Regions from separate parts of the Chromobacterium sp. CCUG 30098 genome, predicted to be linked through region 1. Evidence: riboswitches for the same ligand, from Rfam matches in the RefSeq annotation. Region 1 holds a riboswitch; the other holds the start of a gene.
The links. Region 1 has a riboswitch for cobalamin ahead of QUG03_RS07925 (HoxN/HupN/NixA family nickel/cobalt transporter). Riboswitches for the same ligand answer to the same signal wherever they lie in the genome.
Positions count from the first base shown of each region.

Region 1 (4,419 bases):
GCGGCTCCAGCCCGCAGGCCTGCGCTTGCACCGCCTGCGAGCGGCCGATCTCACCGCCGTCCACCGTCACCGCGCTGTTCAGCGCCATGTTCTGCGGCTTGAACGGCGCCACCCTCACGCCACGGCGGGCCAACAGCCGGCACAAGCCGGTGGCCAGCGCGCTCTTGCCGGCATCGGACGTGGCGCCCTGAATCATGATGGTCTTGGCCATGGCATTCCCCCTGCACATAGATGGCGAACAAGGCTTAGAATGGCGGCTTGATTCATTCCGGCCATCCCAAACCCTAAAAATTTGCGCATTGGATACCTCCAAGCGGCGGTCGGCCATTATATAAGGTTGTGTGTTGAATTCCGCATTGTTTCTACCGCTAGCGCTGTTGCTGGACCGCCTGCTGGGCGAGCCGCGGCGCTGGCATCCATTGGTCGGCTTCGGTCGACTGACCCGGGCCGTTGAGCGCTTTGCCTACCCCTCCTCGCCCGATGCCGAGCCCCGCTGGCGCATGCGTCTGCGCGGCGCCCTCTCCGTTTCACTCTTGATCCTGCCTCTGACGCTGGCGGCCTGGCTGCTGGCCCGGCTGCCGCTGCTGTCAGCCATTGTCCCGCTTGTTCTGCTCTACCTGGCGGTGGGCGCCAGGAGCTTGGCTCAGCATGCGGAGGTGGTCAGACAGGCGCTGGCCGACGGCGATCTCGCCTTGGCCCGTGAACGGGTGGGTTGGATCGTCAGCCGCGACACGAGCGAGCTGGATGAGGCCGGGATTGCCCGCGCCACCATTGAGTCGGTGCTGGAAAATGGCTGCGACGCGGTCTTTGCCGCGCTGTTCTGGTTTCTGCTGCTGGGCGCGCCCGGGGCGGTACTGTACCGGCTGTCCAACACGCTGGATGCGATGTGGGGCTATAAGAACGCCCGCTATTTGCATTTTGGCTGGGCCGCCGCCCGCCTCGACGATGTGTTGAACTATGTCCCGGCGCGGCTGACCGCCCTCACCTATTTGCTGCTGGGCCACCCGGCAAGCGGCTGGCGCTGCTGGAGAGCGCAGGCGCCCACTTGGTACAGTCCCAACGCCGGCCCCGTGATGGCGGCCGGCGCCGGCGCGCTGGGCGTCTCCCTTGGCGGCGGCGCGCGCTACCATGGCCAGTGGAAGGAGCGCCCGCCCTTGGGCTGCGGCCCCGCGCCCACGCATCAGGACATCGGCCGCGCGGTGCGCTTGGTCGGCCGCGGCGCATGGCTGTGGGCCGGTCTTTCCCTATTGTGGGCTGTTTTGATTGGAGTCATGCATGCTTGAACACGGAGGCGGCCTGCTGCGCGCGGCCGCTGAATACGGTATTCCGCCTGGGGATTGGCTGGACCTGTCCACCGGCGTCAATCCCAATGGCTGGCCAGTGCCGCCGCTGTCCGCCGACGGCTGGCTGCGGCTGCCGCAGGACCAAGACGGGCTGGAAGCGGCGGCGGCGGAATATTACGGTTGCGGGCAACTGTTGCCGGTGGCCGGTTCTCAACCCGCCATCCAGGTGCTGCCGCGGCTGCGAGCGCCCTGCCGCGTCGGCATGTTGACCTTGTGCTACGCCGAACACCCCTACCAGTGGCAAAGGCGCGGACACCGCGTGGAACGGTTCACGCCGGACGGGCTGGCCGCGAATATTGATCAGCTGGACGTGGTTCAAATCTGCAACCCCAACAACCCCACCGGAGACCGTTTTGAACCGGCTTTGCTGGAAGACTGGCGGCAAAGGCTGGCGGAACGCGGCGGCTGGCTGCTGGTCGACGAAGCGTTTCTGGATGCGTCGCCGCGGGACAGCATGCTCCCCCATATCGGCAAGCCGGGCCTGATCGTGCTGCGCTCGGTCGGCAAATTCTTCGGCCTGGCCGGCGCCCGCGCCGGTTTCGTGTTCGCCCAGGCCGCGCTGCGGCAGGCCTTGGCCGAGGAACTGGGGCCTTGGGCCATGGCGGGTCCGGCGCGCGAAGCGGTGACGCTGGCGCTTGGCGACACCGCGTGGCAGCAATCCATGAGGAGCAAGCTGCTGCGCGATAGCGCGCGGCTGCGGAACTGTCTGGAGCGGCACGGGCTCGCCCCGGCCGGCGGCTGCGAACTGTTCCAGTGGGTTCCCGGCGAGGCCAGCCGGCCCTTGCATCGCCATCTGGCGGGGCTCGGCATCTTGAGCCGTTATTTCGAGTCCCTGCCCAGCTTGCGCTTTGGCCTGCCTAGCGGCGAACAGGACTGGGCGCGGCTGGAACAGGCCTTGGCGGATTGGCGGCGATTGTAATTAAAATCAAAACGCCAGCTGTTCACAGCCTGGTTTTTGTCACGTATCATCCGACCCCATCATGACGGTGCCCCAAAAACCTGTGTGCGAGCTCGCCAGCCAAGATGCGCGGCAGCTCGTAACAGGTTCTCAGAGGGTGAAACGGGAACGCGGTGCAAGACCGCGGCTGCCCCCGCAACTGTAAGCGCAGAGTCCACGCCTAAAGCCACTGGCCCCTAAACGGGCCGGGAAGGCGGCGCCGGACGGCGACGCGCGAGCCAGGAGACCGGCCGTCATACGTGTCGACGCAAGCAGAAACCGGGCGGGGTGTACCGGGGGATACGCACATGCGCCGCTCATGAACACTCGGCGACCTGTGCCCTCGTTTGCGCGACGGAAATCGTCTCCGAGGGCACCATGCATTCATCCACCGCGCCGTCCGCCGGCCGCCGTCTGGCGCAGCACGCGCCGATACTCGCCGGGCTGATCCTGGCCAATCTGCTGGCCTGGGCCTGGGCTTTCGCCGCCTTCGCCGATCACCCGGCCCAACTCGCCACCGCCCTGCTCGCCTATCTGTTCGGCCTGCGCCACGCGGTGGACGCCGATCACATCGCCGCCATCGACAACACCGTGCGCAAGCTGATGCAGGAAGGCCGCCGACCGTCGGCGGTGGGCCTGTTCTTCTCCGCCGGCCACTCCGCGGTGGTGGTCATCGCCGTCGCCCTGATCGTGTTCGCCGCCAGCGCGCTGCAAAGCCGCGTCGCCGGCTTCAAGGAGATAGGCGGCGTTATCGGCACCAGCGTGTCGGCCTTCTTTCTGCTGACGCTGGCGCTGATCAATCTGTCTTCCTTGCGCGCGGTATGGGGCGCTTTCCGCCGCGCCCGCGCCGGCGAGGCCATTTGCGACGAGCAGCTGAATCTGCTGCTGAACAACCGCGGCCTGATCGCGCGCCTGCTCAAGCCCTTGTTTCGCATGGTGACCAAGAGCTGGCATATGTTGCCCATCGGCTTTTTGTTCGGCCTGGGTTTCGACACCGCCACTGAAATCGGCCTGTTCGCCATCGCCACCTCGCAAAGCGCCAACGGCGTGGCGCTGTGGCACATCATGGTGTTCCCGGCGCTGTTCGCCGCCGGCATGGCGCTGGTGGACACGCTGGACAGCATGATGATGGTGGAAGTCTACGGCTGGGCCTTCGTCAATCCGGTGCGCAAGCTCTGGTACAACCTGACCATCACCTTCGTTTCCGTCCTCGTCGCCGTCGGCATTGGCGGGCTGGAGGGCCTGGGCCTGCTGGCGGACAAGCTGCAGCTCACCGGTGGCTTCTGGGACCTGATCTCAGCGCTCAACGACGATCTGGCTCATTTCGGCTACTTCGTCATCGGCGTGTTCCTGCTGACGTGGCTTGCCTCCGCCGCCATTTATAAATGGAAGCGTTTTGACCAACTGACGCCGGAGGCGCGATGAGAACCCACGACAAACACGTGCTGATGTGCACCGGCCCGCGCTGCACGCCGGACGGCCAGGGTTCGGAAGCGATGTTCCTGCACCTGGGCCGCAGCATAGACGCTTGCGAAGGCCTGCGCGCCAAGCGCACCCGCAGCCACTGCTTCGCCGTGTGCAAGGAAGGCCCGGTGATGGTGGTGTATCCGGACGGGGTCTGGTACCGCAAGGTGAATGAAAGCGATATCGAACGCATCGTCTGCCAGCATCTGAAGGGCGGCGTTCCGGTCGAGGAATTGGTGTTCCATAAAACCGGCGTCGGCGACATCGAAACGGAGGCGCAGGCATGAGCGCCGCACTCGCCTTGTTGAGCCACGCCGGCACCGATCTCGCCGCGCTGTCGCGCGCGCGCTGGCCGGAAGACTTCCCCTCCGTGTCTGGCATCTCGCTGCAAGGCATTGCCGACGAGACCGCGATGCAAGCACTGCTGGACGGCCAACTGGCCCAGGCCCGCGCCATCGTGCTGCGCGTGCTGGGCCGCGCCGACGCGATACCCGGCCTGGAGCGGTTGCTGGCCCACGCGCGCCGGCTGCAGACCGCGGTCATCGTGCTCAGCGGCACCGGCGAGCCGGACCCGGAGCTGCAAGCGCTGTGCAGCGCGCCGGTATCGCTGCAGCAGGACGTCCACGCCTATCTGCAGGCCGGCGGCAGCGCCAATCTGGGCGAGCTGATGCGCTG
Region 1 covers NZ_JAUCGS010000002.1:486,746-491,164, forward strand. Annotated here, with positions in the region: gene QUG03_RS07910 (cobyric acid synthase) at 1-211, opposite strand, end outside; gene cbiB (adenosylcobinamide-phosphate synthase CbiB) at 342-1,283, shown strand; gene cobD (threonine-phosphate decarboxylase CobD) at 1,276-2,262, shown strand; cobalamin riboswitch at 2,368-2,550, shown strand; gene QUG03_RS07925 (HoxN/HupN/NixA family nickel/cobalt transporter) at 2,659-3,705, shown strand; gene QUG03_RS07930 ((2Fe-2S) ferredoxin domain-containing protein) at 3,702-4,031, shown strand; gene QUG03_RS07935 (cobaltochelatase subunit CobN) at 4,028-4,419, shown strand, end outside.

Region 2 (4,419 bases), on a different contig from region 1:
CGTCCTGGGCGCTGACCGCCGCCAAGGCCGGCAGCGCGCCCAGCAGCAAGGCCAGAACCGGCGACCGTCTCATGTCTCGCCTTTCAACACCAGCGGCAAGCCGCAGGCCACCAGCGTCACCCGCTGGCAGACCGCCGCCACCGCTTGATTCACCCGACCCAGCTCGTCGACGAAGCATCGGGTCTGGGCATTGGCCGACACCACGCCCCAGCCGATTTCATTGCTGACCAGCAGCACCTCGCCTCGGGCCTGTTCCAGCGCCGCCAGCAGCGCGGCGCGTTCCTGTTCGAAACCAGCGGTGTCGAAACCGCCGTTCTCGTTGAAAAAGCGCATCAGCCACATGCCCAGGCAGTCGACCAAGAGCAGGCCGCCCGCCGCGTCGCGACGCAGCAGCTCGGCGGCCAAGCCGCGGCCGGCCTCCGCTTGCGACCACGCCGCCGGACGCCGTCGACGATGGTGTTCGACGCGAGCGGCGAACTCGGCGTCGCCGCCGCGCAGCTCGGCCGTCGCCAGATAGCAGACCGGGCCCGGGTGGGCCAAGGCCAGGGTTTCGGCGTAGCGGCTCTTGCCGCTGCGCGCGCCGCCGGTGATCAGGTGGGGCATGGGAATTCCTTACTGACTGAAACGAACCCCAAGGAAAACACCCAGTCCGCCGGTGTTGTACCCATAAGCGGTTTCATATTCACGATTGAACAGATTGTCCGCTCGAGCCGTGGCAGTCCAATTTTTGGCAAAACGATAATTGGCAAAAATATTGGTCACGCCGTAACCATGCAGCGCTTTGGCCTCCGAATTAGCCGCATCTCCCGCTCTGCGCGACGCGACTTGCTGCTCCGCTCCCAGCGTCCATTTTTCCCACTGCTTAGCGGCGGATACGCTGGCACTCTGGCGCGGCCGGTTTGCCAACCAATTGCCTGTCTTATCGTCTCGCGCATCCATCAGCGTCAAGTTACCTTGCCAGTCGATACTGAGCCATTGGGCCCCCGCCTCCAATGACAGCCCCCGGATCGTTGTGCGATCCACATTGCTCGGGCGCCATGAATTGAAATCCGTGGGGTCGGTTTGCGCCCACTGAATCAACTGCTCCACTTTGTTCTGGAATAGGGTCAAGCTAGCCGAACGGCCATCTTTTCGGTATTGCAGAGCCAGTTCTGTATTCTTTGAACTCTCCGGCTTTAGATTGGGGTTGCCGCTGCCCGGATAGTACAGATCGTTAAAGGACGGTGCTTTATACCCTGTGCCATAACCTACACGCGCAAGCCAACCATCGGCGAAATGATAGCCATAACCGGCTTTACCGGTCATCTTCCCCCCAAATTGATCATCATGATCGTTTCGAAGGCTAGCTTGCAGAAGATGCTTGCCCAACTCCAACTGGTAGCTCACGAATCCGGCATTGGTGGTGCGGGTGTTTTTGGTATAGATACCATCGCTAGCGATTTTCTGGTCCAAATGGGAGGCGCCCAAAATAAATAAGCCAACCTTGGTATTCAAGTCGTTCTGCCATTGCCATTCGTTCTGCGTTGTCTGAAAAAAGCTGGCACGTCGATCGAAATTGCCGTTATGAAACTCCTCGGACTTGTCCTGACTGCGGGCAAAACGCAGAGTGCTTGTCCAGACATCGTTGAAACGATTTTTTGATTCAACGCTCTGCCCAGTCAGGCGCGACTTGGAGCGATCCTGCCCCTTCCACGCACTGGTATAGTCAATGTCAGCCTCCGCAAAGGTCTGGAATAGACGCACAGTCAAATCATGGCCCGGCAACAAGGTCTGCGTCAGGCTAGCGGCATAGCTATCATTGCGATACCCATCATTGTCCGGGTTGTAGTAATACGTGTTGCGTGAATTCGTCGCCGAAAAACCATCGGACTGAGCGTGCGACAGCTGCAGGCTATAAGCGGTATTTCCTGACTTCCCCGCTACGCCGGCGCTTAGCTTGCCGGTGCCTCGGCTGCCAAACTCAACCCCCGCGTTCCATCGCGGCTCGCCCTCGCCTTTGCGAGTGAAGATCTGAATCACCCCGCCGATGGCGTCTGCGCCGTATAAACTGGACGCAGGCCCCCGCAGAATTTCAATGCGCTCGATCTGGGCCAATGGAATATTCTGAATCGTCGTGGTACCGAGCGTGGCGGAATAAATTCGCACGCCGTCCACCAGCACCACCGTATGGCTATCCTTGTTGCCGCGGATATAGATGCTGCTGGCGCTGCCTGGGCCGCCATTGCTGGCGATAGAAACAGCCGCTTGACGCGACAACACTTGTTGCAGGGTTTGCGCCCCGCTTTCTTCGATTTCCTCGCGCGTGACCACAGTCGCATCGGCTAGCGTGCGCGACAGCGGTTGCGCCACACGGCCCGCCGTCACCACTACCGGATCCCCGGCGAACTCGGGCACATTGGCGGCATAGGCCTGGCCGGCGCAGACCAGCGAGACCAGCAAGGCGCATTGTTGGGGTTTGAACATGAAACACACTCCACATGGAATCTGGCCGCCAGGGCGGCATGGTTAGGAAGAGTGCGAAGAAGGCATGAAAAGGGGGACGCCGCGGCAGGACGCCGGGCCGTCTGTCGGATCGCCTCCCCGCGATACTCCAGTGCGGCCGCCTTCCGGGCGGCCATTGGGCGGGCGCGAGTGTGGTTTCCATGATCGCGCATGCCAGCAGGCCGGTCTCCGGGCTCGGCCTTGCGGCGATGCGCCTTCCCATCCGATGGACAGTGGCCCTTGCATCGCCTGGGCGTTGAGGTTCAACGTCTCGCGCATCGAGCGCGACTCGGTTGAACAGCTTCACACGCCAGGCCTTACCGTTGCGGGGGCAGCGCCGGTCTTGCACCGGCTTCCCGTTTCATCCGCGGCGCTTGAGCCGCGGACACCTGCTAGGTTCCGGATTATACCGGAGAGCATCCCGACGGGATGGCGCCAAAAGAAATATGTTTAGTTAGGATCAAATCGTCCACCGGCTGCGGGTTGCCCCGGTGGCGGGCTATCGCTTAAAGTCGCCGCTGAATCACTCTCTCATCCAGGCTGGAGTTGGCCATCTCATGACATTCATCGATACCTTTCGCTCACCCGATTTCGCCGCCTACCAGGCCGCCCGCGCCCGCCAGGCCACACTCACCAAGCCGGCGGGCAGCCTGGGCAGGCTGGAAGAGCTGGCCTGCCGCTTCGCCGCCTGGCAGGGCAAGGTCTGCCCGGACGCGCTGCGGCCGGCGATCACGGTATTCGCCGGCGATCACGGCGTGACGGCGGAAGGCGTATCCGCCTATCCCTCGGTGGTGACCGGCGAAATGGTGCGCAATTTCGCCAATGGCGGCGCGGCCATCTGCGTGTTGGCGCAAAGCCTGGACGCCAGGCTGGAGGTGGTGGACGCCGGCGTGCTCAGCGACGTCTCCGCGCTGCCCATCGTCCACGCCAAAGTGCGGGCCGGCACCGGCAATCTGGCCAGGGAGGCCGCAATGACGCCGGCACAGGCGGAGGCCGCGCTGGAAGTGGGCCGCCTGGCCGCGCGCCGCGCGCTGGACGGCGGCGCCAATTTGCTGATCGCCGGCGACATGGGCATAGGCAACACCACCGCGTCCGCCGCGCTGATCTGCCGGCTGGCGGACTTGCCGCCGGAGCGCATCGTCGGCCGCGGCACCGGCCTGGACGAGGCCGGCCTGGACACCAAGCGCCAAGTGGTGCGCACCGCGCTGGCCCGCGTCGCCGAGCGCGATTTGTCCGCGCTGGACATCCTGGCCGAGCTGGGCGGCCTGGAAATCGCCGCCATGGCCGGCTTCTATCTGGAAAGCGCCGCGCAAGGCGCGCCGGCGCTGGTGGACGGCTTCATTTCCAGCGCCGCCGCGCTCTGCGCGCTGGCGCTGGAGCCGCGCGCGGGAGATTGGCTGCTGGCCAGCCACCGCTCGGAAGAAACCGGCCACCTGCTGGCGCTGCACGCGCTGAAGCTGGAGCCGGTGCTGGACCTGGGCATGCATCTGGGCGAGGGATCCGGCGCCGCCTTGTGCGTGCCCTTGCTGCAAATGGCCATCCGCCTGCACAACGAGATGGCCACCTTCGCCGAGGCGGGCATCACCGGAAAAGCGGAATGAACCCCTATACCCTGACCCTGTTGCGTCACGGCGAAATCGATCATGAGGGCCGCTTGATCGGCAGTTGCGATCTGCCGCTGAACGCCACCGGACACATTCAGATGGCGCAAAGCTGGCAGCGCATTTGCGCGCTGGCGCCGGTGACGGCGATGGCCAGCTCGCCTTTGCAGCGTTGCCGCGAGTTCGCGGTCCAGCACGCTCTGCACGGCTCGCTGACGCTGAAAGTGGACCCGCGCTTCGCGGAAATGGACTTTGGCGACTGGGACGGCATGGACGTGCAGGTGCTGGCGCAGCGCTATCCGGACTGGCGCGCCAAACTGGCGGCCGGGGAGCTGAC
Region 2 covers NZ_JAUCGS010000006.1:14,076-18,494, reverse strand. Annotated here, with positions in the region: gene QUG03_RS14420 (cobalamin-binding protein) at 1-73, opposite strand, end outside; gene cobU (bifunctional adenosylcobinamide kinase/adenosylcobinamide-phosphate guanylyltransferase) at 70-603, opposite strand; gene QUG03_RS14410 (TonB-dependent receptor domain-containing protein) at 613-2,463, opposite strand; cobalamin riboswitch at 2,645-2,889, opposite strand; gene cobT (nicotinate-nucleotide--dimethylbenzimidazole phosphoribosyltransferase) at 3,039-4,082, shown strand; gene QUG03_RS14400 (histidine phosphatase family protein) at 4,079-4,419, shown strand, end outside.
Region 2: it holds a riboswitch for cobalamin, as region 1 does, so the genes downstream of both, QUG03_RS14410 (TonB-dependent receptor domain-containing protein) here and QUG03_RS07925 (HoxN/HupN/NixA family nickel/cobalt transporter) in region 1, are expected to answer to the same signal.